3 regions of the Streptomyces sp. M41 genome follow, and region 2 is predicted to be linked to each of the others. Evidence: riboswitches for the same ligand, from Rfam matches in the RefSeq annotation. Region 2 holds a riboswitch; each other region holds the start of a gene.
What was found. A riboswitch is a leader RNA that binds a small molecule or an ion and turns the genes downstream of it on or off. The one in region 2 is predicted to bind thiamine pyrophosphate.
Positions count from the first base shown of each region.

Region 1: it holds a riboswitch for thiamine pyrophosphate, as region 2 does, so the genes downstream of both, thiO (glycine oxidase ThiO) here and thiC (phosphomethylpyrimidine synthase ThiC) in region 2, are expected to answer to the same signal.
Region 3: it holds a riboswitch for thiamine pyrophosphate, as region 2 does, so the genes downstream of both, ACHBTE_RS18315 (thiamine ABC transporter substrate binding subunit) here and thiC (phosphomethylpyrimidine synthase ThiC) in region 2, are expected to answer to the same signal.

Region 1 is NZ_JBIMKE010000020.1:2,130-12,509, reverse strand. It holds gene ACHBTE_RS23180 (DUF4126 domain-containing protein) at 1-113, shown strand, start outside; gene ACHBTE_RS23175 (phytoene desaturase family protein) at 169-1,683, shown strand; gene ACHBTE_RS23170 (hypothetical protein) at 1,718-2,689, opposite strand; gene metF (methylenetetrahydrofolate reductase [NAD(P)H]) at 2,747-3,670, opposite strand; gene thiE (thiamine phosphate synthase) at 3,931-4,596, opposite strand; gene ACHBTE_RS23155 (Rv2175c family DNA-binding protein) at 4,948-5,313, opposite strand; gene ACHBTE_RS23150 (NAD(P)/FAD-dependent oxidoreductase) at 5,390-6,619, opposite strand; gene ACHBTE_RS23145 (hypothetical protein) at 6,652-7,002, opposite strand; TPP riboswitch at 7,055-7,166, shown strand; gene thiO (glycine oxidase ThiO) at 7,164-8,330, shown strand; gene thiS (sulfur carrier protein ThiS) at 8,327-8,563, shown strand; gene ACHBTE_RS23130 (thiazole synthase) at 8,567-9,361, shown strand; gene pknB (Stk1 family PASTA domain-containing Ser/Thr kinase) at 9,481-10,380, shown strand, end outside.
Region 2 is NZ_JBIMKE010000005.1:303,237-313,616, reverse strand. It holds gene hisC (histidinol-phosphate transaminase) at 1-608, opposite strand, end outside; gene ACHBTE_RS09900 (LacI family DNA-binding transcriptional regulator) at 1,144-2,256, shown strand; gene ACHBTE_RS09895 (metallophosphoesterase) at 2,676-3,752, shown strand; gene ACHBTE_RS09890 (hypothetical protein) at 3,946-4,818, shown strand; gene ACHBTE_RS09885 (hypothetical protein) at 4,916-6,019, opposite strand; gene ACHBTE_RS09880 (DUF4240 domain-containing protein) at 6,144-6,701, shown strand; gene thiC (phosphomethylpyrimidine synthase ThiC) at 6,759-8,561, opposite strand; TPP riboswitch at 8,554-8,743, opposite strand; gene ACHBTE_RS09870 (YibE/F family protein) at 8,815-10,380, shown strand, end outside.
Region 3 is NZ_JBIMKE010000013.1:115,216-125,595, reverse strand. It holds gene tsf (translation elongation factor Ts) at 1-39, shown strand, start outside; gene pyrH (UMP kinase) at 235-993, shown strand; gene frr (ribosome recycling factor) at 1,164-1,721, shown strand; gene ACHBTE_RS18345 (phosphatidate cytidylyltransferase) at 1,721-2,902, shown strand; gene ACHBTE_RS18340 (SRPBCC family protein) at 3,042-3,491, shown strand; gene ACHBTE_RS18335 (TetR/AcrR family transcriptional regulator) at 3,712-4,410, opposite strand; gene ACHBTE_RS18330 (choice-of-anchor Q domain-containing protein) at 4,513-5,760, shown strand; gene ACHBTE_RS18325 (hypothetical protein) at 6,168-6,365, opposite strand; gene rlmN (23S rRNA (adenine(2503)-C(2))-methyltransferase RlmN) at 6,518-7,624, shown strand; TPP riboswitch at 7,649-7,754, shown strand; gene ACHBTE_RS18315 (thiamine ABC transporter substrate binding subunit) at 7,831-8,928, shown strand; gene ACHBTE_RS18310 (ABC transporter permease) at 8,904-10,380, shown strand, end outside.

The sequences.
Region 1 (10,380 bases), on a different contig from region 2:
GGCTGTTCCTGCTCTGCTTCCTGGTCTCGCGGATCCGGCGGTTCCTGCGGCGCCGGGCCGAGCGGCGGGTGGAGAAACGGCTCGCGCGGTCCATGGCGCAGGGGCCCGGCTGAGCCGTCGTCCGAGGTCAGTGCGCCGTTGTCAGTGCCGGCCGATAAAGTCCCACGCATGGCACGGATTGCGGTGATCGGCGCCGGGATGGGCGCGATGGCGACCTCTGCCCGGCTGGCCGTCGCGGGCCACCAGGTGGCGGTGTACGAGCGTACGGAGACGTACGGCGGAGCGGTGCGCCGCTTCGAGCGCGACGGCTTCGCCTTCGACACGGGCCCGGGGCTGCTCCCCCTCCCGGCGGTCTACCGCGATCTGTTCATCAAGACCGGCAAGGAGCCACTGGAGGACTGCGTCGAGCTGGTCCAGGTCGACCCTTCGGCGCGGCATGTCTTCGCGGACGGCACCGAGGTGTCCCTGCCGAACGCCTCGCGCGCGGGAGTGGTGGCCGCCCTGGAGGGGGCGCTGGGATCCGGCACCGGCGAGCGCTGGGGCGACTTCCTGGTGCGCGCCCGCGAAGCCTGGGACCGCACCCGCAGACCGCTGCTGGAGGAGCCCCTGTGGCCGAACTGGCGGGTGCTGGCCGACCGCGAACCCTACCCCTCGGTCCCTCACAAGAGACTCCTGCGCACCCGCCGGGCCGGCACGCTCGCCGAGGTCGGCGCCTGGGAGCTGCGCGAGGCCCGGCTCATCGCTCTGCTGGAGAGCCATGCGCTCGCGTACGGCCTGGACCCGCGGGCGACGCCGGCGAGCGCGGCGGTGCTGCCGTACCTGGAGCACGCGTTCGGGACCTGGTATGTGCGGGGCGGCATACGGGAGTTGGCTCGGGCCGTGTACGAGCGGTGCGTCGCCAGGAAGGTCGAGTTCCACTTCGGCGCCGAGGTGACCGCTGTCCTGGAGAAGGACGGCCGGGCGGCAGGGCTGGAGCTGAGCGACGGGTCGACGGCCGAGGCGGACTTCGTGGTCGCCGGCGTCGCTCCCGGGGTGCTGGACCGACTGGTGCGGGGCACGGCGTTGCGCGGCGAGGACGAGATCGCGCCGCAGCAGGGGGCGGCCAGTCGTCTGACGGTGCTGTTGGCCCTGCGGGGCGGCCGGCCGGAGGGCACGGCGCACCGGACGGTCGTCCACGCGGAGGACCGCGAGAGCGAGCTGGACGCCCTCTTCGGCACCGCCCCGGGCATGGCCACGCGGCCCACGGTCACCGTGCTGCGGCCCGACGACGCGGCGCTGGTGCCGGACGCCGGCCATGAGGCGGTCGCTCTCACATCGACGGTGCCAGCGCAGCCCGACCGGGGCTGGGCGGAGTCGGAGGTCTTCGCCCGGCATGCCGAGCACATGATCGCGGTCGCCGAGCGTACCGTGCCCCAGTTGCGTGACCGTCTGCTGTGGCACGAGGTGCGCACCCCGGCCGACATCGCGCAGGAGACGGGCGCCGTGGGCGGAGCGGTCCCGGCGCCGGCGCTGGCCGCGGCCGGCGGGCGGCTGCTGCACCCGTCCAACAGCACTGCCGTTTCGGGCCTGTTCACCGTCGGCGGCTGGTCCCACCCCGGGGGCGGTCTGCCGCACGCCGGTATGTCGGGTGCGCTGGCGGCGGGGCTGATCGTGGAAGGGCCGGAGTTCAGAGGCTCGCAGTGACTGGCCGCCCGGCCTGTGCGGAGCCGGCTGTACGTCAGAAGCGGTACTGCTCGTCGTACCCGTTCCCCTGGCCCTGCTGCTGGCCGTTGCCCTGGTAGGGGTACTGCTGCTCGGGCGGGAGTTCGCCGCCGTAGGTCTCGTCGGTGCGCTGCTGCGGGACCCAGACGCCGCTGGACGACGTATCCGAGTAGGTGCCGGTGGCGTACTGGTCCTGGCCGTAGTCCTGTTGGCCGTAACTCTGCTGCCCGTAGGCGTCGTACGAGGCGCCGCCGTAGGTCTGGTTGCCGATGTACGGGTCGGAGTATGCGGCGTACTGCTGCTGGCCGGTGGCGTCGTAGCCGTACTGCTGCTGGTCGTAGCCGGAGTAGCCGTCGTAGGCGTAGCTCTGGTCGGCCGTCGCGTACTGGTCCTGGGGCTGGCCGGCGGCGGTGTACTGCTGGTCGGCGGCGGCGTAGGCAGGGTCGCCGTATATCCCGTAGGAGCCGGTGTCGTCCGGCAGGGGCTGCGGCTCGTAGACGGCGGTCGTCTCGGCGGCGGACGGGCGGTCCGCGCGCGAGGGGGTGAAGACGTCGTCGCGGTCGTAGTCGTCGCCGTAGCCGAGGTCGTCCCGGCCGTACTTGCCGTCGTCGCGGCCGTACCTGCCGTCGTCGCCGAAACCGCCCTCGCCCGCCTCGAGGTCGGAGACCTCCAGGGTCGGCTCCTGGCGGGCCGGCTCGCCGCGGCGCTTGGCGCCGCCCAGGGGGCCCAGCGCCGGTGCGGAGACCGCCCAGCCGGCCGAGAAGCCGCGGCGGAAGGACAGCGTTACGTAGGTCTGGCCGATCGCGAAGGCCGCCGCGCCCAGCCCGATGACGATCACCGACGGGATGAGCACCCCGATCACGACACCGAGGAAGCCGACGAACGCCAGCAGCCGCCAGCGCAGGCGTGCCTTGTACTGAAGCAGTACCTCGCCCAGCAGCCACAGCGCGACGATGCCGAACGCGATGTAGAGGACCGTCCAGCCCATGTACGCCCCTCTCCCAGTGGCCGCCTACGCAGTGTGACGTATATCAGGACGGCCGGTCTAGGCCTGCGGTGGGTGGTGCAGGCCCAGGTTTTCGTAGATTTCCAGGGTCGCCGTGGAGTTGTTGAGCGTGATGAAGTGCAGTCCGGGCACTCCCTCGGCCAGCAACCGTGCGCAGAACTCCGTGGCGAACTCGATCCCGATCGAGCGTACAGCCGCCGGATCGTCCTTTGCTGTGAGGATCCGCTCTTTCAGGGCGTCCGGGAAGGCGGCGTTGGTGAGGGACGGGATCCGCTCCAGCGTCCTGACGCCGGCGATCGGCATGATCTCCGGGATGATCGGGGTGTCACAGCCGGCCGCCGAGACTCGGTCGCGCAGCCTCAGGTAGTCCTCCGGATCGAAAAACATCTGCGTGATCGCGTAGTCCGCGCCGGCCCGGCACTTGTCGACGAAGTGCCGGACGTCGGTGTCCCAGTCGCAGGAGCGCGGGTGCATCGCCGGGAAGGCGGCGACGCCCACACAGAAGTCACCGGACGCCTTGATCAGCTCGACGAGTTCGGCCGCGTAGGTGAGGCCCCGCGGGTGCCGCACCCACTCACCCAGCGGGTCGCCGGGCGGGTCGCCGCGCAGCGCCAGCATGTTGCGGATCCCGGCGTCGGCGTACTGGCCGATGATGTTGCGCAGGTCGGCCACCGAGTGGTCGACGGCGGTGAGGTGGGCGATCGGGGTGAGGGTGGTGTCCGAGGCGATCGCCTCGGTCGCCTTGACCGTGCCCGCGCGGGTGGAACCGCCCGCGCCATAGGTCACGGAGACGAAGTCGGGTCCGACGGCCTCGACCCGGCGCAGCGCGTTCCACAGGTTCCGCTCGCCCTTCGGGGTCTTGGGGGCGTAGAACTCGAACGAATAGGTCGTCTTGCCGGTCGCGAGCATCTCGCGCACGGTACGAGCGTGGTCCGACCTGATGGATGCGGTGCCGAGGGCCATACTCGCAGGTTAACCAGGGGCCCCCGGTCCCCCAACCGGGCGCCGGACATTTGCCCGATTTGTCGGGCTGTTGTCCACTCCTTGGACAAAAACCGGCCAAAGAACGGCCAGCCGACGGACCCGAGGGGCGGAACGGGGCCGGGCGGAGGCCGGGCGAGGCCGTGGATCGACGGCACATGGTCCACGGACTGAGACAAGACTCGATCAGATGTGAGACGCCGTCTCCTCAGGGGTCCGGGCTCCCTCCCCTCGGGCCGGGCCTACGACTCCTTCCGGAGCCGCTGCGCGAACTCCGCCGACGCCGCGGCCGGGTCGTCGGCCTCCGTGATCGCCCGTACGACGACGACACGTCGGGCGCCCGCCTCCAGCACCTGACCGAGGTTGTCGAGGTCGATGCCGCCGATGGCGAACCAGGGGCGGTCGGTGCCGAGGGCGGCGGTGTGACGGACCAGGTCGAGGCCGGGGGCGTGCCGGCCGGGCTTGGTGGGGGTGGGCCAGCAGGGGCCGGTGCAGAAGTAGTCCACGCCGTCCTGGGCGGCGGCTGCGGTGGCCTCGGCCTCGGAGTGGGTAGAGCGGCCGATGAGGACGTCGTCGCCGAGGATCGCGCGGGCGGCGGGGACCGGGAGGTCGCCCTGGCCCAGGTGCAGGACGTCGGCGCCGACGGCATGAGCCACGTCGGCACGGTCGTTGACCGCGAGAAGCTTGCCGTGCCGGGCGCAGGCCTCGGCGAAGACCTCCAGGTGCGCCAGTTCCTCGGCCGCCTCCATCCCCTTGTCGCGCAGCTGCACGATGTCGACGCCGGAGGCCAGCACGGCATCCAGGAACTCCGCGAGATCGCCCTGCCGCTTGCGGGCATCGGTGCAGAGGTAGAGCCGGGCATCGGCGAGCTGGCTCCGGGCGGTGACCCCGGTGACGGTGTCGGACATGCGCTTCCCCCTGTGATCGGGTGCCGGGCGGATGACGTCGGGCGGGAGCCGGACGGTGGCACGGTAACCCGGAGGCGGGCGGAGGCGGCACGCGGTGTCGAGCGGGCCGGGACGGGCCGGCACGGCGGGGCTCGGCCCGGATCCTTGCAGGTGCCCGGGGTCCGGGCAGGACTCACCGGGCCGGCGGCGGCCGGACGGCCCGGGGCTCGCGGCACCCGGCGCCCGTCCGCCGCCGACCAGCTGGCCCCGAGCCGACCGGTCACCCCGAGTCGACGAGTCACCCCGACCCGAAGATCCCAGGGCCGCCCGCACGCCGGACAGCCCTCGGACCAGCGTGGAGATCCGTTCTGATCAGACAGCGAGCGCCTGGGCGCGGCGCTTCACCTCCGTGCCGCGGTTCTCGCTCAGGGCCTGCGCGGGGGTGCCGGGCAGGCTCGGGTCGGGCGTGAAGAGCCACTCCAGCATCTCTTCGTCCGTGAAGCCGTCGTCCCGCAGGAGCGTCAGGGTCCCGGACAGGCCCTTGACGACCTTGTCCCCGTCGATGAAGGCGGCGGGGACGTGCAGCGCGCGGTTCTCACCTCGGCGTACGGCGATGAGCTGGCCCTCCTTGACCAGCTGCCGGACGCGGGTCACCTCGACGTCGAGCATCTCTGCGATGTCGGGGAGGGTGAGCCAGGCGGCCACGAGAGCATCGGTCTTTGCGTCAATCTCGGTCACGGAAACAAGCCTGCCATCTGCCACTGACAGTCGGAAGTCAGGCCGGTCCACCCGGAGGCCCCGTCGCTCCGACGCGCTAAGCCGTCGCCGCCTTCAGCGGCCTCGCCGGGTCCACCAGCAGCGCCGCGTCCATCGGCGTGCCCGCCTCGATCAGCCGCCGTCCCTGGGCGAGATCCCGGGGCCGGCCCACGGCCAGGACGGCGACCAGCCGGTGCTCCCGCAGCCAGCAGACCGCCCAGGCCGGGCCCGACGGATCGCCGCGCCACAGGGTCGTGTCGGCGGCGGCGTGGTGGCCGGCGTACTGGACGAAGCGGCCGAACTGCTCGGACCAGAAGTACGGCACGGGGTCGTAGACCGCGGGGGTCTCGCCGAGGATGTTCGCGGCGACCGTGCGCGGGCCCTGGAGCGCGTTGTCCCAGTGGTGGACCAGCAGCCGTTCGCCGTAGCGGCCGGAGGGGAAGGAGGCGCAGTCGCCGACCGCGTAGACGTCCGGGACGGAGGTGCGCAGACCGTTGTCGGCGACGACCTCGCCGTGCGCGCCGAGCTCGATGCCCGAGCCGGCCAGCCAGGCCGTGGCGGGGCGCGCCCCGATCCCGACCACGACGGCGCCCGCGGGGATACGCGAGCCGTCGTCGAGGACGACCTCGCCGGGGTCGACACGCTCCACGCGCGCGTGGGTGCGCAACGCCGCCCCGCTGTCCTCGTACCAGGCGGTCATCGGCGCGGCGACCTCGGCCGGCAGCGCGCCCGCGAGCGGCCGGCCGGCGGCCTCCACGACCGTCACCGCACACCCCGCCTCGCGCGCGGCCGTGGCGAACTCGGCGCCGATCCAGCCCGCCCCGACGACCACGATGTCGTGCTGCCGGGCGAGCACCGGCCGCAGCCGCTCGGCGTCGTCCAGGGTGCGCAGCAGATGCACGCCGGGGATGCCCTCCGCGCCCGGCAGCCGGATCGGTTCGGCGCCGGTGGCGAGCACCAGGACGTCGTACGGGACGGGCCCGGCCTCGGTGTCCAGTTCGTGGTCGGTGGTGCGCACGCCCAGCACCTCGCGCCCCAGCCGCAGTTCGATGCCGAGGGCGTCGAAGTCGACGTCGAAGGCCGAGCCCTCGGACTTGCCGAGCAGTACGGCCTTGGACAGGGGCGGCCGGTCGTACGGCTGGTGGGGCTCGGCGCCGATCAGCGTGATCGTGCCGGTGAAGCCTTGCTCGCGCAGGGCGACCGCGGTCTGCACCCCGGCCATGCCCGCGCCCGCGACGACCACGCGCCGCGCCTGTGACGTGCCCTGTTGCTGCGTCTGCTCGCTCACCTGATCACCATAGACAACTGACAATCCGTCAGTCAGGGGGGGTGCTCGGTGACCTGTTCCACAACACTCGTCCCCCGGCCGGCCTGCGACTCCCACTCCCAGCTCTCCTCCAGCCGCACCCGGCCGTCCGGAAGGTCCACCACCGTCGACACGCAGTGACCCGAGGACGTGGTCCCGTCCCGCTTCAGCTGGACGTAGCGGAAGTCCAGCCGGTCCCCCTTCCTCGTGCCCACGAGACACCCGCGCACGACATCGCCGCCGGTGTAGTCCGCCCAGATCTCACCGTCCTTCTCGTGGTAGGTGAACCGGGTGCGGGTGCCCACCTGACCTGGGGCTTGGTCGGCCACGGGGGCGAGGACGAGACCGTCGAGCGAACGGGCCACGGGCGAGGGCTCCCTTACTGAGGCGTGCGGCGGCGGGCTAGGGTGGCCAACGTAGAGCACTCGCGGGAGCCCGGACGCACCGGGCTGAGAGGGAGGCTGGCGGCCTCCGACCGTACGAACCTGATCCGGGTCATGCCGGCGAAGGGAGGGGCTGGACGCCCATGTCGCGTACGCGAACGTCAGACGTCCTCGTCATCGGGGGCGGGATCATCGGCCTGGTCACGGCGTGGCGGGCCGCGCAGCGCGGGTTCACGACCGCCGTCGTGGACCCCGAGCCGGGCGGCGGGGCCGCCCAGGTGGCCGCCGGGATGCTGGCCGCCGTCACGGAACTGCACTACGGCGAGCAGACCCTGCTCGGCCTGAACCTCGCCTCGGCCCGCCGCTACCCGGACTTCGTGGCCGAGCTCATCGATCTCACCGGCCATGACCTCGGCTACCGCCGCTGCGGCACGCTCGCCGTGGCGCTGGACTCCGACGACCGGGCCCACCTGCGTGAGCTGCACGCCCTCCAGAGCCGGTCGGGGCTGGACTCCGAGTGGCTGTCGGGGCGTGAGTGCCGGCGCCTGGAGCCGATGCTCGCGCCGGGCGTGCGCGGCGGGCTCCGGGTGGACGGGGACCACCAGATCGATCCGAGGAGGCTGTCCGCGGCGCTGGTGGCCGCCTGCGAGCGGGCCGGTGTGGTCTTCCACCGGGCGTGGGCCGAGCGCTTCGACGTCGTACGGGACCGGGCCGCCGGGGTCACCACGGCGGACGGCACCGAGCTGCGCGCGGGCCAGGTGGTCCTCGCCGCCGGCAGCCGCAGCGGACGGCTGTCCGGCGTTCCGGACGACGTACTGCCCCCCGTACGTCCCGTGAAGGGCCAGGTGCTGCGGCTGACCGTGCCGAAGCGGTACGCGCCGTTCCTGAGCCGGACCGTGCGGGCCGTGGTGCGCGGCAGCCAGGTGTATCTGGTGCCGCGGGAGAGCGGCGAGCTGGTCGTCGGGGCGACGAGTGAGGAGCTGGGCTGGGACACGACGGTGACCGCGGGCGGCGTGTACGAGCTGCTGCGCGACGCCCATGAGCTGGTGCCGGGCATCACCGAACTGCCGCTCACCGAGACACGGGCGGGCCTGCGCCCCGGCTCCCCCGACAACGCTCCGCTGCTCGGTCCGTCCGGCCTCGAGGGGCTGGCCCTGGCCACCGGCCACTACCGCAACGGCGTGCTCCTCACCCCGGTCACCGGCGACGTCATGGCGCACGTCCTGAGCACCGGTGAACTCCCCGACGAGGCCCGGGCGTTCTCGCCCCGGCGTTTCAGTTCCGCCGCACTCACGGAGCAGCCCGTATGAACACTCCGTTCCCCACTCCACCCACCACCCCGGTCACCATCTCGGTCAACGGCGAGCGTCGGCAGATCGAGCCGGGTACGGCTCTCGACACGCTCGTGCGGTCCCTCACCGCGGCACCCTCGGGAGTGGCCGCCGCCCTCAACGAAACCGTCGTCCCGCGCGGGCAGTGGCCGGCGACGTCCCTGAGCGACGGGGACCGCGTCGAGGTCCTCACCGCCGTCCAAGGAGGCTGAACCATGGCCGACGATCCCTTTGTCATCGGCGACCTGTCCTTCGGGTCCCGCCTGATCATGGGCACGGGCGGGGCGCCCAGCCTCGAGGTGCTGGAGCGGGCGCTGGTTGCGTCCGGGACGGAGCTGACGACGGTCGCGATGCGGCGGGTGGACCCGTCGGTGCACGGGTCCGTCCTCTCCGTGCTGGACGGCCTCGGCATCCGGGTGCTGCCGAACACCGCAGGGTGCTTCACGGCCGGCGAGGCCGTGCTGACGGCCCGCCTCGCGCGCGAGGCGCTCGGTACGGACCTGATCAAGCTGGAGGTCATCGCCGACGAGCGGACCCTGCTGCCGGATCCGATCGAGCTGCTGGACGCCGCGGAGACGCTGGTGGACGACGGGTTCACCGTGCTGCCGTACACCAATGACGACCCCGTGCTGGCGCGGAAGCTGGAGGACGCCGGCTGTGCGGCGATCATGCCGCTGGGGTCTCCGATCGGTTCGGGGCTCGGCATCCGCAATCCGCACAACTTCCAGTTGATCGTGGAGCACGCGCGCGTGCCGGTGATCCTGGACGCGGGTGCGGGGACGGCGTCGGACGCGGCGCTGGCGATGGAGCTGGGGTGCGCGGGTGTGATGCTCGCCTCGGCGGTGACGCGGGCGCAGGAGCCGGCGCTGATGGCCGACGCGATGCGGCACGCTGTGGAGGCGGGCAGGCTGGCGTACCGGGCGGGGCGCATTCCGCGCCGGCACTTCGCGCAGGCGTCGTCTCCCGCGGACGGCCTGGCACGGCTGGACCCCGAGCGACCTGCGTTCTGAACGCACGTTCGATGAAAGCCTTTCACCCATGAGGCGTCCGTCACAGCTCGGCTGCAGTCCCGCCCCGATCCCGGTCCGGGGCGGGAGGTGTGTCGGTGACGGCTCGTAGACTCACCCGCGTGGATACGACGCTTCAGGACCCTCTGGTCGGGCAGGTGCTCGACGGCCGGTATCGCGTGGACGCGCGCATCGCGGTCGGCGGGATGGCCACGGTCTACCGGGCCCTGGACACCCGCCTGGACCGCGTGCTCGCGCTCAAGGTGATGCACCCCGCGCTGGCGGTCGACGGTGTGTTCGTCGACCGGTTCATCCGCGAGGCGAAGTCCGTCGCCCGGCTCGCGCACCCCAATGTCGTGCAGGTCTTCGACCAGGGCACCGACGGGTCGTACGTCTATCTCGCCATGGAGTACGTCGCGGGCTGCACCCTGCGTGACGTGCTGCGCGAGCGCGGGGCGCTGCAGCCCCGGGCCGCGCTCGACATCCTGGAGCCGGTGCTCGCCGCGCTCGGCGCCGCGCACCGCGCCGGGTTCGTGCACCGGGACATGAAGCCGGAGAACGTCCTGATAGGGGACGACGGCCGGGTCAAGGTCGCCGACTTCGGGCTGGTGCGGTCCGTGGACACCGTGACCAGCACCACCGGTGCCGTGCTCGGCACCGTCTCCTATCTCGCGCCCGAGCAGATCGAGCAGCCCGGCGCCGCCGACGCCCGCGTCGACGTGTACGCGTGCGGTGTCGTGCTGTACGAGATGCTCACGGGCGACAAGCCGCACGACGGGGATTCCCCCGCCGTGGTGCTCTACAAGCATCTCCACGAGGACGTCCCGCCGCCCTCGGCCGCCGTGCCGGGGCTGGCGTACGAGCTCGACGAGCTGGTCGCCTCGGCCACCGCCCGCACCCCGGACATCCGGCCGTACGACGCCGTGGCGCTGCTCGCGCTGGCCCGTGAGTCCCGCGCCGCGCTGAGCGCGGACCAGCTGGACGCCGTGCCGCCGCAGGCCCACACGGCGGAGCGCAGCAAC
Region 2 (10,380 bases):
GGGACCTCGGGGTCGCGGATGAACTCGCGGTATGCCTCGTCGAGGACCACCAGCACATCGGCGGGCACCCGGTCGAGGAACCGCTCCAGCTCGGCCCGCCTCACGACCGTGCCGGTCGGGTTGTTGGGGTTGCAGACGAAAATCAGCCGGGTGCGGTCGGTGATGGCCTCGGCCATCGCGTCCAGGTCGTGCACATCGCCCGGCGTCAGCGGCACCTGTACGGACGTGGCGCCGCTGATCTGCGTGATGATCGGGTACGCCTCGAAGGACCGCCAGGCATAGATGACCTCGTCGCCGGGACCGGCGGTGGCCTGGATCAGCTGCTGGGCGACACCGACCGAGCCGGTGCCGGTCGCCAGGTGGGTGACGGGGACGCCGAAGCGCTCGGACAGCTCGTTCATCAGGCCCGTGCACATCATGTCCGGGTACCGGTTGAACGACGAGGCGGCGGCCGTCACGGTCTCCATCACGCCGGGCAGCGGCGGATACGGGTTCTCGTTGGAGGACAGCTTGTAGGCCACGGGGCCACCGGCCGCGGCGGGCTTGCCCGGCTTGTAGGTGGGGATACCCTCCAGCTCGGCGCGCAGCCTGGGGCTCGTCTCGCTCACCGCAGTCCTCCTCGTGACCACTGGCGGTCCATTCAGCACCGCCGGCTTCAATGCTGCTTACCTTATGAGGATTCGCCGCCGATGCGTACAGGGTGCGGTCTTCTCGTTTCAGGCGCGACCCCTCGTTCCGCGAACCCACCTCTTCCGTTCCGCGAACCCACCTCTTTGTTCGGCGAACCCCGCCTGTTCGTTCCGCGAACCCCGCCTGTTCGTCAAGAACCTCACCTGTCACACCAGCATCAGGGGCATCACTGTACGAAGCTGTACGAATTGGGGGGCGCATCACACATATATCTATGCGCCGGTAGCTCGCGCCGTGGCGCGCATCCCTCGTGAAGGTGAGTTGAGACCTCTTCGAAACATCGGACACTTGGCAGGCTCATGCGTGCCGACAAGTCACGTCTTACTATTGGATCGTTCAACTCCCTTGTAATCCAAGGACTTTGACGCTTGATGACCTTGCAGAATCGTGCCTGTCAACGCGTGCATATGCGTCCGCACTACCCCACCGCATGAGCCCTACTATCGGCTCGCCATGACAGCAGCAGGGAAGCACCAGGTGAGCCGCGCGGAAACCTCACGTCGAGGCAGCCGGCCCGGGCGGGCGGGGATCAGAGACGTGGCCGCCGCCGCCGGGGTCTCCATCACGACCGTCTCCGACGCCCTCAACGGCAAGGGCAGGCTCCCCGATGCCACCCGACGCCATGTCCGCGAGGTCGCCGACCGACTCGGGTACCGACCATCGGCCGCCGCCCGCACCCTCCGTACCGGCAAGTCGGGCCTCATCGGCCTGACCGTGACGACATACGGGGATGAACCTTTCACCTTCACCGAGTTCGCGTACTTCGCCGAGATGGCCCGCGCGGCCACCTCGGCCGCGCTCGCCCGCGGCTACGCCCTGGTGATCCTCCCGGCGACCTCGCGCCACGACGTCTGGTCGAACGTCGCTCTCGACGGCACGGTCGTCATCGACCCGTCCGACCAGGACCCGGTCGTCAGCGAACTGGTCCGACAGGGCCTGCCGGTCGTCTCCGACGGCCGCCCCGCCGGCTCGCTGCCGGTCACCGCCTGGGTCGACAACGACCACGAGGCCGCCGTACTCGGCATCCTCGACCACCTGGCCGACGCCGGCGCCCGCCGGATCGGCCTGCTGACCGGCACCACGACGGACACGTACACCCACCTGTCGACCACGGCGTATCTGCGCTGGTGCGAGCGGGTCGGCCAGGACCCGGTGTACGAGGCCTACCCGGCGCACGATCCATGCGCGGGCGCCGTCGCCGCCGACCGGCTGCTCGCCCGGCCCGACCGGCCCGACGCGGTCTACGGGCTGTTCGACCCGAACGGCACCGACCTGCTGGCCGCCGCACGCCGCTACGGCCTGCGCGTACCGGACGACCTGCTTCTGGTGTGTTGCAGCGAATCCACCGTGTATGCCAACACCGAGCCGCCCATCACCACGCTCTCCCTGAAGCCGCGCCGCATCGGTACCGCCGTGGTCCAGCTCCTCATCGACGCCATCGAAGGGGTCGACTCGGACCAGCCGGTCGAGCAGGTGATACCGACCGAGCTGATCGTGCGTACCTCGTCCCAGCGACGGCCGCCTCGGACGACGGTCAGCCCGCCGCGGTCCCCGGAGGGCCGGTAGGAGCTGGTCCTGGGGACGGCAGGAGCGGTCCCGGGGACGGCAGGAGCGGTCGGGGAGACGGCGGCAGTCGGCCCCGGAAAAGCGGGGTGGACCCCGCCGGGGCCGGCGATAGGAGCAGGTGGGGGCAGGTCGGGCGGCAGGTCGGGCGGTAGTGACCGGGGGCAGGAAGGCAGGTCGGGCGGCAGGTCCGGGGCAGGCGAGGCGGGTCGGAGAGCCACGCGGGACGTCGTCGCCGGACGGCCGAAGACCTGCCCAATCGGGGCGAAAGCCGCGGGGAACAGGAGTCCTGCTCCGATTCACTACCCCTGGGTCATCACACGGCGCGATCGGCATTCCTATGATGGGCCCACGACACCGCGGGCCGCTGCGACCAGGCAGTCCGATGCGGTGCAGCTGCGGCGCGATGGTGGAGGGGTCTGATGACTCAGGGGGCCGGTCAGGGACCCGAGGTGGAGCGGACGGCGACGTTGCGCGACTTCCGGGTGCCCGCTTACGTCCACGAGACCGGTCCGTACGCCCAGAGCACACACCCCGGCGATATCGCCCCGCACCTCGACCAGACGTACCCGGAGGGCTACACGCCCACCCAGCGCGACCTGCCCGTCATCAACCGGGGTGACACGGTTCAGGTGCATATCGACCCCGCCGTCGTGTCGGCGCCCCAGTCGGTCGGCGGCGCCGGTCCGCTGTTCGTCGTCGGCGATGTGCACGGCTTTCTGGACGAGCTGGTCGCCGCCCTCCAGGAGAAGGGCCTCATCGACTCCGCCGGCAACTGGTGCGCCGGCACCGCCCGGCTGTGGTTCCTCGGCGACTTCACCGATCGCGGCCCGGACGGCATCGGTGTCATCGACCTCGTGATGCGGCTGTCCGCGGAGGCCGCCGCGGCGGGCGGCTACTGCAAGGCGCTGATGGGCAACCACGAGCTCCTGCTGATCGGTGCCAAGCGGTTCGGCGACACCCCCGTCAACTCCGGCGCGGGCACCGCCACCTTCCAGGCCGCCTGGCTGCTCAACGGCGGCCAGAAGACCGACATGGACCGGCTCCAGGACCATCACCTTCAGTGGATGTCCCGGCTGGACGCCATGGAGGAGGTCGACGGCCATCTCCTCGTGCACTCGGACACCACCGCCTATCTCGACTACGGCGACTCGATCGAGGCGGTCAACGACACCGTCCGCGAGACACTCACGCGCAACGACGCCGACGAAGTCTGGGACCTCTTCCGCAAGTTCACCAAGCGCTTCTCCTTCCGCGACGAAGGCGGCGCCGACCATGTGCGCTCGCTGCTCGATACGTACGGCGGCACCCGCGTCGTTCACGGCCACAGCCCCATTCCGTACCTGCTCGGCGAGGTCGGCTCCGAGGAGAACGAGGACGGCGGCGGACCCTCGGTCGAAGGACCGCATGTCTACGCCGACGGGCTCGCCATCGCGATGGACGGCGGCGTGACCATGGCCGGAAAGCTACTGGTCCAGCAACTTCCCCTGGATATCTGAGCGTTCACGGGGCAGGCGTCGCCCACAGCGGCGGCGACGGGGGACGGTGCAGGCCAGGGCCCAATTTTGGCAAACCCCCTGTCACCGTGTGCCGTCACCGCTCTACCATCGGCTTATCCGTAGCAGGCTCCCCTCCGTTTCTGCCCGACGGCTCGTTGGCATGCGAGCCCCAAGCCCTACGGAGCATCGGGGGATGCACATGAACAGCGTTCCGCAGCACCTGCTGAGCGAGGACCGCCAGGAATACGAGCGGATCCTCGATGCGGCGCTGCGCTCCGCCCCACACCGCCCGGAACTGACCGCTGTCGGACAGCGGCTCAACCCCGAACAGCTGCGCACCATGGCGCTCAACGCCACCGCACTCATCACGGCGGCTGCGGCGACCGAGTACCAGCACTATGTGAAGGTCCGCGAGGAACTGCGCCAACCGGCGCCGTCCACCCCGTCGTCCAGCCGCGAGTCCGGCTCTTCCACCGAGTCGGGCGGCGTTGCGATGGGGCTCGCCACCACCATGGGCGAGGTCGCCGAGACCGCCGGCCCCGGCATCGTCGCCGTCCTCGCCGTCCTGGCACCCGTCCTCGCCGGCACCGCGGCGGCGATCTTCCTGCTCGTCGGTTACATCCTGAAGATGTTCAACCCGGAGCCGGCGTTCGCCCAGACGATGCTCACCACCGGATGGGTGTTCGGCGCCCTGGCCGCGGCAGCGATCATGGTCGCCGCCGTCGGACTCCTGCTCACCGCCCTGCGCAACCGCCCCGCGTTCGACGGCGGTCCGTACGGCGAACTGAGCGAGGAGGTCGCCCGGGCCCGGGAAGCCTGGCGCGAAGCCCTGCTGGAACGCGGCATTCTGCCGTTCCTGCGGGAGGCACTCGCCGACCCCGGCACGGCATCGGCACTGCATCACGCGCCACCGTCGACACCGGCCGGCCGCATGCCGAACCTGGGCTACGACCGCCCCGGCTTCAGCAGCCCCGACGACGGGGCCTCGCGTGGTTCGCGCCCGAGCTTCAGCAGCCCGGACTACTCGAGCCCGGACTTCGGGGGGCCGGAGCACCAGCCGGAGTGACGTCGGCTGGCGCTGCCCCTCGGCTTGCGCCCCCGCCCAAGGGAGCGCAAGCCGAAGACCCGGCGCTACGGCAGGCCGGCCGATGACGTGCGGCGCGCTACAGACGCCGGAGGCACTGCGCTTCCACGCGTTCGACGAGGGCGCGGCTGAATGCGTGCACGAGAGACAGATGGAACAGGGCCGGGGCCAACGGTGCCCATCGATGCACCCGGTCCTCCCGCAGCAGATACTTGATCACGGCGGCCGGCCGGAACGGCACATATTCGATCGTCTCGTGTTCCCACCGGTCCGCGACGCCCCGGCTCATCCGCGACTGGAGATCCGAGCTCTTCAGCTCCTTGAGCCTGGCGTGGAAGTGCCCGCTCCAATGGCGTTTGTCGATGTCCAGCACGAACGCCAGCAGTTCGAGCGTGTACTCGTGCGGCTCCACGGCCAGCTCCTCCCGCATCCCGCGGCGGGCCACCGCGTGCAGGTCCGGTGCGCTTCTGCCGGAGGAGTCGATGTGCCGTGACAGGCCCTCGTTGACGGAGGAGTTCCATACGCCCGGCGCCATGCGGACCCGGTCGCTGCGCCGGCTCACCACCAGCATGTCGTCGGCGGTGACCACCGCGATGTTGACGGCGAAACTGCACTGGAGGAAGTCCGGGGCCTGAAGCGGGCGTTCCGGGTCCAGATAGCGGGAGCGCGGAGTGGTGCCGTCCGGAAGCCGCCGGTCGAGCTGCTGAGCTGCCAGGAACGTGTAGTAGTCGGTCGGGCGCAGCCGCAGATGCACCTCGGGGGACTCCTCGAGAGCGGTCCGGGAAACATCGACCGACTCGACCGCATAGCGCGGCCCGTTCCACAGCGGCGTACGGCCCTCGACTCGCAGCCGCTCGCTCTCCTCGGCGATCTCCGCACGCCAGCCGGCCATGTCCGACGGCAACTCCACCTCGCCGTCGAGCACATGGAGATACACCGACTCCGGGGGTATCGGCTTGTCGCCGTCGCCCTCCACGATCAGCGCGGACGTCTGCAACGGGCCCAGCGAGAACGTGCTCCAGGCAGGCCCGGACTCCTCCCTGCGCCCCAGATTGCGCAACGCACCGGCCGACCGCCTGCGCAGCCGGTACCAGGCGTTCTGCAGGGGCTGCTGGAACAGCACCGCGAACAGCATGCCGATGAAGGCGCCGACCACTCCGTTGGTGACATCGATCCCACTCACACGAAAGACCTTAGGGATCTTGATCGAACGAAGCGGCGTCGTACCCGTTCCGTTACGGGACCAGCGTCCGCCGACCGGACACTCCTCCTCCCATTGTCATACCGGGATGGCACAGTGCGGCTTCATGTACATCGACCGCTTCTGGGACATCATCGAATCCGCGCGTTCTTCGGCCGCCGCCTCCGGCAGGCTCTTCGACGAGGTGCTGGTAGACCTCCTTGTCGGATGTACTCCGCAGGAGATCCTTGAATACGCAGAGCAGTTCGATGAGGTACATGACGCCCTGTACCGCTGGGATGTCTGGGCAGCGGCCTACCTCATCGGAGGTGGCTGCTCCGACGACAGTTTCATGGACTTCCGAGCGGGAGTGATCGCACTGGGGCGAGACTGGTACGAGCGCACCGCTCTGGATCCGGACAGCCTCGCCGAGCACCCCGCTGTCATCGAAGCCGCGACCGCCCATTTGGACGAGGCGCTGTTCTACGAGGACGTGAACTACGCGGCCAGTGGTGCTTTTGAACGCCTTACAGGCAACCCGGACGCCTTCTACGAAGCGTGGGCTGAGTACCGATCAGCTGACGAGCAGGACAGCGACGCAGCGGACATGGGGGAAGACTTCGACTTCGACGACGCGGATGAGATGCGGCGGAGACTGCCCCGTCTGGCAGGGCTCTACCTCTGACAACAGGACAACCCGCGGCTCCTCCATGGGGCGCGGGTCGTCCTGTAGGGCTACGAACTAGTCCGCCAGTGGCAGGTACACACGGTTCCCGCTCGCTGCGAACTCCTTCGACTTCTGCAGCATGCCCTCGGCGACCTCCTCCGGCGATGCCCCCTCAGCCGCGCCACCACCGAACCGCTCTGTGATGCTCTGGCTGATCTTCATCGAGCAGAACTTCGGCCCGCACATGGAGCAGAAGTGCGCCGTCTTGGCCGGCTCGGCCGGCAGGGTCTCGTCGTGGAACTCCCGTGCCGTGTCCGGGTCGAGTGCCAGGTTGAACTGGTCCTCCCACCGGAACTCGAAGCGGGCATCGGACAGCGCGTCGTCCCACTCCTGTGCACCGGGGTGCCCCTTGGCGAGGTCGGCCGCATGGGCGGCGATCTTGTAGGTGATGACGCCCGTCTTGACGTCGTCCCGGTTGGGCAGCCCCAGGTGCTCCTTGGGCGTGACGTAGCAGAGCATCGCCGTGCCCCACCAGGCGATCATCGCGGCACCGATGCCGGAGGTGATGTGGTCGTACGCCGGGGCGACGTCCGTGGTCAGCGGGCCGAGCGTATAGAACGGGGCTTCTTCGCAGATCTCCTGCTGAAGGTCGATGTTCTCCTTGATCTTGTGCATCGGGACATGGCCCGGGCCCTCGATCATGGTCTGAACATTGAAACGCTTCGCGATCGTGTTGAGTTCCCCGAGCGTCTTCAACTCCGCGAACTGTGCCTCGTCGTTGGCGTCCGCGATCGAGCCGGGCCGCAGGCCGTCGCCGAGCGAGTACGTGACGTCGTACGCGGCGAGGATCTCGCAGAGTTCCTCGAAGTTCTCGTACAGGAACGACTCCTTGTGGTGCGCGAGGCACCACGCGGCCATGATCGAGCCGCCGCGCGAGACGATGCCGGTCTTGCGGTTGGCGGTGAGCGGTACGTACGGCAGGCGCACACCCGCGTGGACGGTCATGTAGTCCACGCCTTGCTCGGCCTGTTCGATGACCGTGTCCTTGTAGATCTCCCAGGTCAGCTCCTCGGCGCGGCCGTCGACCTTCTCCAGCGCCTGGTACAGCGGCACCGTGCCGATCGGTACGGGGGAGTTGCGCAGCACCCACTCGCGTGTGGTGTGAATGTTGCGGCCGGTCGACAGGTCCATGACCGTGTCCGCGCCCCAACGGGTCGCCCAGGTCATCTTCTCGACCTCCTCCTCGATGGAGGACGTGACCGCCGAGTTGCCGATGTTGGCGTTGACCTTCACCAGGAACCGCTTACCGATGATCATCGGCTCGATCTCCGGGTGGTTGACGTTGGCGGGCAGCACCGCCCGGCCCGCGGCGATCTCGTCGCGTACCACTTCGGGAGAAACGTTCTCCCGAATGGCCACGAACTCCATCTCCGGAGTGATCTCGCCTCGCCGGGCATAGGCGAGCTGTGTGACCGCCTGGCCGTCGCGGCTGCGACGCGGCTGACGGGGACGCCCGGGGAAGACCGCGTCGAGGTTGCGCAGGCCGCCGCGGGGCGAGGTGTGCTTGATGCCGTCGTCCTCGGGACGGACAGGACGGCCCGCGTACTCCTCGGTGTCGCCGCGGGCGATGATCCAGTTCTCCCGCAGCGGGGGCAGCCCCCTGCGGACGTCCGTCTCGGCGAGCGGATCTGTGTATGGGCCGGACGTGTCGTACAACGTGACCGACTGCCCGTTGGTGAGGTGCACCTGGCGGACCGGCACCCGCAGGTCGGGGCGTGAGCCCTCGACGTACGCCTTGTGCCAGCCGATGGACTTCCCGGCCTCCTGGAACTTCTCGTCCTGAACGGAGGCAGGCGTGCGCGCGTCCTTGATGGTCATGAGACCTACTCCCTACGCCGGCATTACCCGGTAACAGGTTCGGCGGTCGACGCAGCGGTATCCGTCTGCCGATGTTTCGTGTGCAACATCACTCGCGATGGGTGATGTTTCATGTGAAACATCGCTGGGACGGAGGTCAGCGCCCTCTCAGCCCGGTGCTCCGAGCTCCCGCGTGTACAAAGGTGGCTCCACGCTAGCGTCAATTCGGGCGCGGTGAACAGAGGGCCCCCATCGTTCTTGCGATGATCGGTCGGTGACCACGACGCATGAACCTCCGTACCCACCGCCCGAGCCGCGCCGTGGCTCCGGCTTCGGAAACGGCCCCGCCCTGGGCAACGGCCGCACGGACGGCCCGGGTTCGGCGGTCCCTCGCGGCAGATACGAGGGTGGCTACGACGGCGGATACGGCCGGGGTTCCGGAGAAGGCGCCGACGATCATGCTGCTGGTTCCGGCGGCTGGGGCGAGCACGGTCGGGTGCCGGGGAGTGGCTATGGTCACAGTCACGACTCAGGTGGCCATGGGCACGGGCACGACTCAGGTGGCCATGGGCACGGGCACGACTCAGGCGGGCGTGGGCACGGTCATGGCTCCGGCGGCTCGCACGGCGGCGGTGACAGCGGTGGCGGTACCGGTGGCGGTGGCGGTGGCGGTGCGGATGGTGGCGGTGGTGCCGGTGGCGGTGGCGGTCATGGGCACTCGCACAGTCACGCCCACGGTCCCGCGACGCCCGTCTCCCGGCATCTGCGCAAGGTCATCGCGGCGGTCCTGATCCCGTTCACCGCGGCGGTGCTGGTGGGGCTCGTGGTGCTCTGGCCGGGCGGTGCCCCGCCGCACGAGCGCACCGGGGTGGGCTTCGACCGGCAGACGCAGCAGGCGACGGTCACCAAGGTGGTCGAGCTGAGCTGCAAGGAGGTGGGAGCCTCGGGCGTGCCACCGACCGGCGACACCTCCACCGCCGAAGGCTCCTCCGCCGTGCAACAGGAGCAGGGCACCTGCAAGAAGGCGACGATCCGCGTCGACACGGGCAAGGACAAGGGCCGTACGTTCACGGAGATCGTGCAGCCCGACCAGTCACGGCAGTTGCACGAGGGCCAGGAGGTCGTGGTCGCCTACGAGCCCTCGGCCCCCAAGGATCTCCAGTACTCGGTCACCGATGTGAACCGGCGCGTACCGCTGGCCGTGCTCGCCGGCATCTTCGCGGTCGCCGTGGTGATCGTCGGGCGGCTGCGCGGGGTCATGGCGCTGATCTCGCTGGCCATCAGCTTCATGGTGCTCACCTTCTTCATCCTGCCGGCGATCCTCCAGGGCTCGAACCCGCTGGTCGTGGCGGTGGTCGGGTCGAGCGCCATCATGCTCATCGCCCTGTACCTCTGCCACGGCCTGTCCGCCCGTACGTCCGTGGCCGTGCTCGGCACACTGATCTCGCTGTTGCTGATCGGCGTCCTCGGCTCGGTGTTCATCGACTGGGCCGCGCTCACCGGCAACACGGACGACAACACCGGCCTGATCCACGGCCTGTACCCGTCGATCGACATGAGCGGTCTGCTGCTCGCCGGCATCATCATCGGCTCGCTCGGCGTCCTCGACGACGTGACGGTCACCCAGACGTCCGCGGTCTGGGAGCTGCACGAGGCCAACCCGGCGATGGGCTGGCGCGGACTGTACCGGGCGGGTATCCGGATCGGCCGCGACCACATCGCTTCCGTCGTCAACACCCTTGTCCTCGCCTACGCGGGCGCCGCGCTGCCGCTGCTGCTGCTCTTCTCGATCGCGCAGAGCGGGGTCGGCACGGTCGCCAACAGTGAGCTGGTGGCCGAG
Region 3 (10,380 bases), on a different contig from region 2:
ACCCTGAAGCGCTTCACGCGCATCAAGGTCGGCATCTGAGTCCGTACCGCGATCGACGCCCGACCCCGATAGGGTCGAAGGCAGTCGTCCGCGGACGCCGTCACCACGCACGCGCGCGTGACGGACGACAGCAGATCTGACGAGGAGGCCATTGCCGCGCATGGGATGCGAAACACACCCCAACCGGCAGTGGCCTTCTTCGTATGTGCACCACGTAACAAAGGCGGGATCTCGATGACCACCAAGGCCCAGAAGAGCGACGACGGCAAAGTACGCGGCCGGTTTCTGCTGAAGCTGTCCGGAGAGGCCTTCTCCGGTGGCGGGGGCCTCGGCGTCGACCCGGACGTGGTGCACAAGATCGCCCGCGAGATCGCCGCCGTCGTGCGCGACGGAGCGGAGATCGCGGTCGTCATCGGCGGCGGCAACTTCTTCCGCGGTGCCGAGCTCCAGCAGCGCGGCATGGACCGGGCCCGCTCCGACTACATGGGCATGCTCGGCACCGTGATGAACTGCCTCGCCCTCCAGGACTTCCTGGAGAAGGAAGGCATCGACAGCCGGGTCCAGACCGCCATCACCATGGGCCAGGTCGCCGAGCCGTACATCCCGCTGCGCGCCGTGCGCCACCTGGAGAAGGGCCGCGTGGTCATCTTCGGCGCCGGTATGGGCATGCCGTACTTCTCCACCGACACCACCGCCGCCCAGCGCGCCCTGGAGATCGACGCCGAGGCGCTGCTCATGGGCAAGAACGGCGTGGACGGGGTCTACGACGCCGACCCCAAGACCAACCCCGACGCGGTCAAGTTCGACTCCCTCGGCTACGGCGAGGTCATCACGCGCGACCTCAAGGTCGCCGACGCCACGGCGATCACCCTGTGCCGCGACAACAAGCTGCCGATCCTCGTCTTCGAGCTTCTGACGGAGGGCAATATCGCGCGCGCCGTCAAGGGTGAGAAGATCGGCACGCTCGTGGGTGAGCAGGGCAGTCAGGGCTGACGCCCGAGAACCACCCCGTCCGGGGGACGGACGGGACGGACCCGGACCGGGGGATGGACAATGTCCTGCCGGTCGGGAACCGTGCAGGAAGAAGACGCGACGCAGCCGGCCGCCGCCCCCCACCCAGGAACCGCAGCCGGGCCTTTACTCAAGACACGCAGGAGCAAGTGGTGATCGAAGAGACCCTCCTCGAGGCCGAGGAGAAGATGGAGAAGGCCGTCGTGGTCGCCAAGGAGGACTTCGCCGCGATCCGCACCGGCCGTGCGCACCCGGCGATGTTCAACAAGATCGTGGCCGACTACTACGGTGCGCCGACGCCGATCAACCAGCTGGCTTCGTTCTCCGTGCCGGAGCCGCGCATGGCCGTCGTGACCCCGTTCGACAAGAGCGCGCTGCGCAACATCGAGCAGGCGATCCGGGACTCCGACCTCGGCGTCAACCCGAGCAACGACGGCAACATCATCCGGGTGGTGTTCCCCGAGCTCACCGAGGAGCGCCGTCGCGACTACATCAAGGTCGCCAAGGGCAAGGCCGAGGACGCGCGCGTGTCCATCCGCTCGGTCCGCCGCAAGGCCAAGGACGCCATCGACAAGCTGATCAAGGACGGCGAGATCGGCGAGGACGAGGGCCGGCGTGCGGAGAAGGAGCTCGACGACACCACGCACAAATACGTCGCTCAGGTGGACGAGCTCCTGAAGCACAAGGAAGCGGAGCTGCTCGAGGTCTGATGAACGACTCTTCCTGGAGGTCGCCGACCGGGGCCGGGCAGGCCGGGTACTGGGCGCCCACCGAGCGCGGATCTGTCCAGGGGGCTGCCCCGGCGGGTCCCGCGTACGATGCGCCTGAGGCGCAGCAGACTCGCCCCATGCCCATCGTGCCCGAGGTACCCGCGTACGGCGGAGACCAGGATGACGACCGGGGGGCCGCTCGGCTGAGCGGCCCCTTGTTCCGCGACCAGCCACCGCAGACGCGGTCCTACGACTCGCCGCAGGTGCGGCCTTACGACTCGCCGCAGGCGCGGCCCTTCGAGGCGGCGCCGCAGAATCCGGAGCCCATGCCCGACGCCCCGCAGCCGGCGCCCCAGCCGCAGAAGAAGAGCGCGGGGCGCGACCTGGGTGCGGCCATAGGGGTCGGCGTCGGGCTCGGCGTGGTGATCGTCGCGTCGCTGTTCGTCGTCAAGGCCGTGTTCGTCGGCGTGGTCGCGGTCGCCGTCGTCGTGGGTCTGTGGGAGCTGACCAAGCGGCTCGAGGAGCGCAAGGGCATCAAGGCGCCACTCGTCCCGCTCGCTGTCGGCGGTGCGGCCATGGTCGTCGCCGGATACGTCCGGGGTGCCGAGGGTGCCTGGGTGGCGATGGCGCTCACCGCGCTGGCCGTACTGGTCTGGCGGATGACGGACCCGCCCGAGGGCTACCTCAGGGACGTCACCGCGGGCGTCTTCGCGGCGTTCTACGTCCCGTTCCTGGCCACGTTCGTGGCGATGATGCTCACCGCCGACGACGGGGCCTTCCGGGTCCTCACGTTCCTGCTCCTGACGGTGGTCAGCGACACCGGCGCCTACGCCGTCGGGTGGCGCTTCGGCAAGCACAAGCTGGCTCCGCGGATCAGCCCGGGCAAGACCCGGGAGGGGCTGCTCGGCGCGGTGAGCTTCGCGATGGTGGCGGGCGCGCTGTGCATGGAGTTCCTGATCGACGACGGAAGCTGGTGGCAGGGCCTGCTGCTGGGTCTCGCCGTCGCGGCCAGCGCCACGCTGGGTGACCTCGGCGAGTCGATGATCAAGCGGGACCTGGGCATCAAGGACATGGGCACGTTGCTGCCGGGGCACGGCGGGATCATGGACCGGCTGGACTCGTTGCTGCCCACTGCGCCCGTGGTGTGGCTGCTTATGGTGATCTTCGTCGGATCGGCCTGACCGGACCGTGACAGGAAACCCCCGCTCGTCGCGAGCGGGGGTTTCTTCTGCGAGGGCGCACTGCGATGGTGCCCCCCGCTCCCAAGTGGGACGATTCCGGTGTACGTACGTCATCGAAGGCATCCAAAAGGGGGTCGTCATGACCGCCATCCGAGAAGTCGTCGACGTCGACTGCACGCCGGACGAGCTCTACGCGTACGTCACCGACCCGTCCCACCTGCCGGAATGGCAGCTGAGCGCGGTCTCGGCGGAACGGCTCGACGAGGGGCCCGTCCAGACCGGCTCCCGGATCCGGGTCACCCGCCGGATCGGGAACCGCCAGGTCCCGATGACCGTGGAGTTCGACGAGCTGGACCCCCCGCACAGCTGGGATCTGCACGGCGTGGACGGCCCGGTCCGCCCCCGCACCCACGGCGAGATAGAGCCCCTAGACGACGGGCGCCGCTCCCGCCTCACGATCGACATCGACTTCGAAGGGCACGGTCTGGGCAAGGCCCTGATCCCCCTGGTCGTCCGTCCACAGGTTCGCAAGGAACTGCCCCGCGACGAACAACTCCTCAAGACCAGGTTGGAGCGCCCGGGCGGCTGAGGGCGGACGACGAGGACCGGTGCGGCGGACACGCGGGCCGGGCCACGCACACAGGGCACGTGTGTGCCGTCAGACCCGCGCTCCTCGCCCGGCCAGATCGATGATCTTCCCTGGTCGGAGACCGCAGCCGTAGCCCACGTCGACCATGGCTCGGTAGCGCTCGCTCGGGCAGGGCGGCTCGGACCTCTCATGCCTGCCCGAGCCGTGCCCGGCCCGCTGCTCACACCTCTCCCGGCTCACCCTCTTCGGCGTCCGCTACCGGATTGGCCACGCCCAGCAGGGCGAGACAGACGTACAGCACCGTGTCCTCCAGGGCAGGGACCTCACCGATGCGCCCTTGGCGCAGACAGCGGCAGACAGCTTCGTATGTGGCGTCTGCGGCGGCCATGTAGGTCTCAGGGGGGACACGGCGGCGGCCGGGAATCTTGGCGTGCCAGGCGCGCATCGTCTGGGCGAACCAGGAGCGGCAGGAGTCCTGGTGCTCCCGCGCTCGGCCGCCGGCCGCCGCCGTCTCCAGGAAGAACGCCACGGCGAAGTCCGGCTCTTCGGCGATCAGCTCGAGATAGGCACGGATAGAGGCACGAAACGTCGCCACTGGAGAGAGCGACTGCGCCGACGAGCGCGCGAACGACGCCTCGAGCCGCTTGACCATCAGCTCACGGCCTATGTCCGCCGCGGCGATAAAACACTCTTCCTTGTCCGCGAACAGCTCGTAGAACGTCTTGCGCGACACGCCCGCCCGTGCCGTCACATCGGCCACGGTCGCGGCGATGTAGCCCTTTTCAGCCACCACGACCGTCATCGCATGGAGCAGCCGCTGGCGCTGCGAGCCCGTCACGAGCTCACGCGCGAGCCCGTGCGGCCCGCGAGGAAGGTCGGTCAGACTCGGCTGCAGCAGCGGCCGGAATGAATCTTTCATGGGTGAGAAACATTTTGGTACACGTTATATACGCGAGTGTTTCTGATGTTGTGTCACATGGTCCGGAAGCAGTAGCCCACTCCCGAAGTAGGAGCCCACCCCATGAGAAAACCGACTGCCCCCTCGGCGTTGACCGTCTTGCTGGCGGCCCTCGCAGGGACCGTTGCCGTTGCCCCGTCCCCTGCGCAAGCAGCCACCGCGCCCGCGACCTTCACGGTCGACTCCACCGAAGACGCCGTGGATGCCAACGCGTCCGACGGGGTCTGCCGCACCGCCACCGGAACCTGCACCCTGCGCGCGGCTGTCATGGCCGCAAACGCCCGGCCCGGCAGCACGATCGAGTTACCGGCCGCCCGTTACCGGCTGACCATTCCGCCCAATCCCGACCATCTCAACGGGCGCACCGCCGACCCGACCACAGGCGATCTGAACATCCTCGAGCCGACCACCGTCCTGGGAGCCGGGGCGCGGACGACCATCATCGACGCCGACCACATCGATCGGGTCTTCCGCATGGGTGCCGACACCTCGCTGTCCGACCTCACCCTCACGGGAGGAGACGCCAAGCAGCGGGAAGTACCCATTACCGACCCCGGCGGAGGTGGCATCGCCAACAGCAAGAAGATGACGCTGCGCCGGGTGACCGTGACGGGGAACCGTGCCGGCTACGGAGGAGGCATCTTCAACATCCCCGGCTCCCATCTGACGCTGATCGAGAGCACCGTCAGCCGCAACACAGCGGGTGAGGCCGGAGGCATCCGGTTCGACGACACCGGTACCGTGGTCAATTCCACGATTGCCGACAACCGTGTGACCGACGACTGGGACCGTCCGGGCAGCCTGTCCGGCTATGGCGGCGGCATCGACATACGAGGCCGCGGCCTGGTGGACATCCGCAATTCCACGATCACCGGCAACACCGCCACCGACGGCGGCGGCGGGATCAATATCGCCCCCGCCTACCTGGACAGCCTGCCCGGGCCCATCACCGACCCCATCAACCTGCCGCTGGGTCACCTCGCCCTGCAGAACACCATCATCGCCGAGAACACGATCGGCCAGGCCACCAGCGACTGCAAGCGCGTCTTCGCCACCATCGAGTCCCGGGGCAACAACCTCGACAGCGGAAACAGCTGCCACCTCACGGCCGAAGGCGATCTCCCCAGCCGTGATCCCCACCTCGCGCCCCTCGGTGACAACGGCGGACCGACAGACACCGTGGCACTGCTGCCCGGCAGCCCCGCCCTCGACACCGCCTCCGGCTCCGACTGCCCCTCCGCAGACCAGCGCGGCGTCCTGCGGCCTCAAGGGCCGGCGTGTGACATCGGGGCCTTCGAGTACCGGAAGTGATTCCGTCTGCCGAGGATGTGAGCCCACATGTGGCTACTCGGACGCGCGGTGGACGAGCACCCGCTCATAGATCACAAGGAACGGCGCCACAATCCGGAGGCCTCCGCAGGCGTTGCGCTACGGGTTGTGATCAGCACCACGCCAGCCATAAGAGCGCCGATGTAAGCGAGCCCGGTGACCCACGACGGGATAGGGGCTAGGTGGAAAAGCTTGCTGGGCTTGCCCATGGTGAGGCCGTTCCCTTCTCTTGGGAGCATGGGCCACCCGCATGTGTGTGAGAGCGCGCGCGGGTGGCCTGGAACGTTCGCCGAGATCGGCCAGGATGCCCGACTCACCGGTAGCTACGAGCGGCGGCGACGCCTCTGCGGGACATGCTGATCATGCGAACGGGGACAGCCCCTTGCCCTCTAGATGGCGAGCAACGAGTCAAGGCATGCGTCCGGCGTGGCCAGATCAGCACGGAAGAACGAGTCCTCGCCGAGCGGCCCACCGCTGACGATGACCATCCATGCCGCCCGTCGCTCAATGACTCGGTCACCGTCGACCTTGAAGACGGTCGTGACGCCGCGCTCGGCCAGCCACTTCATCAGTTCAAGCACGTCCACTCGACCCCCTCCGGAGCGATCATCCCATCCCTAGGGCGTGCCCCCTGGGCCGTGCGAGGCCGACCATCGACGCCCGGCGGCGATCACGCGTGACCACCCCCACCCCGCTCCGTCCCGGGCCCCCACAGTTGATCTGCCACACTGGAAGGGTTATGCCTGCACCCGGAGAACTCACTTTCGTCGCCCCCCGCGGAGCCAAGAAGCCGCCGCGGCATCTTGCTGATCTCACGCCCGGTGAGCGTAAGGACGCCGTCGCTGCGATCGGGGAGAAGCCGTTTCGTGCCAAGCAGCTCTCGCAGCACTACTTCGCGCGGTACGCGCACGAGCCGGAGCAGTGGACCGACATCCCCGCCGGGTCGCGCGACAAGCTGCGGGAGGAGCTGTTTCCCGAGCTCATGAGCGTCGTACGGCATCTGTCGACCGACGAGGGCACCACGCGCAAGACGCTGTGGCGGCTGTTCGACGGGACGCTCGTCGAGTCCGTGCTGATGCGGTATCCGGACCGGGTCACCATGTGCATCAGTTCGCAGGCGGGGTGCGGGATGAACTGCCCGTTCTGTGCGACCGGGCAGGCGGGGCTGGACCGGAATCTGTCGACCGCCGAGATCGTCCATCAGATCGTGGACGGGATGCGGGCGCTGCGGGACGGGGACGTGCCCGGCGGGCCCGCTCGGCTGTCCAACATCGTCTTCATGGGGATGGGGGAGCCGCTCGCCAACTACAACCGGGTCGTGGGGGCGATCCGGCGGCTGACCGATCCCGAGCCCGACGGGCTGGGGCTGTCCCAGCGCGGGATCACCGTGTCGACCGTCGGGCTGGTCCCGGCCATCCACCGGTTCGCCGACGAGGGCTTCAAATGCCGGCTCGCGATCTCGCTGCACGCCCCCGACGACGAGCTGCGCGACACCCTCGTCCCCGTGAACACCCGGTGGAAGGTGCGCGAGGTGCTGGACTCCGGGTTCGAGTACGTCGCCAAGTCGGGGCGCCGGCTGTCCATCGAGTACGCGCTGATCCGGGACATCAACGACCAGGCCTGGCGTGGTGACCGGCTCGGGCGGCTGCTCAAGGGCAGGCCCGTGCATGTGAATCTGATTCCGCTGAACCCGACGCCCGGATCGAAGTGGACCGCCTCCAGGCCGGAGGACGAGAAGGCGTTCGTCGAGGCCATCGCCGCGCACGGGGTACCGGTGACGATCCGGGACACCCGTGGTCAGGAGATCGACGGGGCGTGCGGTCAGCTCGCCGCGACCGAGCGGTAGTCTGACCGTCGTAAGAACATCTTCATATTCCGACAGGGGAGCGCCACAGCGCTGAGAGTGCGGCACCGGCCGCAGACCCTCCGAACCTGGCCCAGGTCATTCTGGGTAGGGAGATCGGTCACCACTCGAGCTGTTGCGCCCTGCCCGGAGCCCTCAGGGGACCCGGGCGGGGCCGCGTCTCTTCCTGGTCACCCCAGGAGGAACTAGTGAGCATCACCAAGAAGGCCACGGCCCTCGCCGTCGGGCTCGGTCTCGTCGCGCTGCCCGCGCTGAGCGCCTGCGGGTCGTCCGACGGGGACGGCGGCGACGCCGGCGGCGGCGGTTCCAAGACCGTCACGCTCGTCAGCCACAACTCGTGGGCCGTGTCCAAGGACGTCCTCGCCGCGTTCGAGAAGCAGTCCGGCTACCAGGTCAAGGTCCTGGAGGACGGCGACGCCGGGCAGGCCGTCAACAAGGCCATCCTCACCAAGGACAACCCGCAGGGCGACGTCTTCTTCGGCGTCGACAACACCCTGCTCTCGCGGGCTCTCGACAACGGGCTGTTCCAGTCGTACGAGCCCAAAGGCTACGACACGGTCCGCCCCGAGTTCCGGGTCGACGAGGACGAGCACCGGGTCACACCCGTGGACACCGGCGACATCTGCGTCAACTACGACAAGGCGTACTTCAGCGAGCACAAGCTGACCCCGCCCACCTCGTTCGACGACCTGATCAAGCCCGCGTACAAGGATCTCCTCGTCACCGAGAACGCCTCCACCTCCTCGCCCGGCCTCGGCTTCCTGCTCGGCACCGCCGCCCGGTACGGGGACGACAAATGGCAGGACTACTGGAAGAAGCTGAAGGCCAACGGCGTCAAGGTCGTCGACGGCTGGGAGCAGGCCTACAACGAGGAGTTCTCCGGGTCCGCCGGCGGCAAGAAGGCCAAGGCCGACCGGCCGCTCGTCGTGTCGTACGCCTCCTCGCCGCCCGCCGAGGTGATCTACGCCGACCCCAGGCCGAAGACCGCGCCGACGGGTGTCGCGAGCGGCACCTGCTTCCGGCAGGTCGAGTACGCGGGCCTGCTCAGCAACGCCGGCAACGCCGAGGGCGGCAAGGCGCTCCTGGACTTCCTGCTGACCAAGACGTTCCAGGAGGACATGCCGCTGAACATGTTCGTCCACCCGGTGCGCGAGGGCGCACAAGTGCCGCCGGAGTTCGCGAAGTACGGCCCGCAGGCCAAGGATCCCGAGACCATGGACCCGGCGAAGATCGCCGACAACCGTGACGACTGGGTCAAGTCGTGGACCTCGCTCGTACTGAAGTAACCCCCGGTGAGGGCGCCCCGCGGACGGGCGCCCCCCGCAGGGGACGCGCGCGGAGCGCGGCGGTGCGGCTCGGCCTCGTCGCCGTGCCCGTCGCGTTCTTCGCGGTCTTCTTCGCCTACCCCGTCACCGCGATCGTCGCGCGCGGTCTGAAGGCCGACGGGGTCTGGCAGTTCGGACGGCTCTTGGAGGTGCTCGGGCAGCCCGATATCCGGCACGTCCTGTGGTTCACCACCTGGCAGGCGCTCGCCTCCACCGCGCTGACCCTGCTGATCGCGCTGCCGGGCGCCTATGTCTTCGCCCGCTTCGACTTCCCCGGCAAGCAGATCCTGCGGGCCGTGGTGACCGTGCCGTTCGTGCTGCCGACGGTTGTCGTCGGTACGGCGTTCCTCGCGCTGGTCGGCCGCGGCGGACTCCTCGACGAGCTGTGGGGCGTACGGCTCGACACGACCGTGTGGGCGATCCTGCTCGCGCATGTCTTCTTCAACTACGCCGTCGTCGTACGGACGGTGGGCGGGCTGTGGGCACAGCTCGACCCGCGGCAGGAGGAGGCCGCGCGGATGCTCGGGGCGTCCCGCCTCACGGCCTGGCGTACCGTCACCCTGCCGGCGCTCGCCCCCGCCGTGGCCGCCGCCGCGCTCATGGTCTTCCTGTTCACCTTCACCTCCTTCGGCGTGGTCCAGATCCTGGGCGGCCCGGCCTTCTCCACCCTCGAGGTGGAGATCTACCGGCAGACCTCCGAGATCTTCGACCTGTCCACCGCCGCCGTACTGACGGTCATCCAGTTCCTGGCGGTGGGCGCGATCCTCGCCGTGCACGCCTGGACCGTACGGCGGCGGGAGAGCGCGCTGCGCCTGGTGGACGCGTCCGTGACCGCGCGGCGTCCACGCGGGGCGGGACAGTGGGCGCTGCTGGCCGCAGTCCTGGCCGTCGTCGTGGTGCTCCTGCTGCTGCCGCTGGCCGTGCTGGTGCAGCGCTCGCTCGACGCGCCCGATTTCGGCTACTACCGGGCGCTGACCGATGCCGACGGCGGTGTCTTCCTCGTCGCCCCGATCGAGGCGATCGGCAATTCGCTGCAGTACGCCGTCGTCGCCACCGCCATCGCCGTGCTGATCGGCGGTCTGGCCGCGGCGGCGCTCACCCGGCGGGACGCGGGCCGGTTCGTACGCGGCTTCGACGCACTGCTGATGCTGCCGCTCGGGGTGTCCGCGGTGACGGTCGGCTTCGGATTCCTGATCGCCCTGGACGAGCCGCCGCTGGACCTCAGGAGCACCTGGATCCTGGTGCCGCTGGCCCAGGCGCTGGTCGGGGTGCCGTTCGTCGTGAGGACCATGCTGCCGGTGCTGCGGGCCGTGGACCATCGGCTGCGTGAGGCGGCCTCGGTGCTGGGTGCCTCGCCGTGGCGGGTCTGGCGGGAGATCGATCTGCCGATGGTGCGGCGGGCGCTGCTGATCG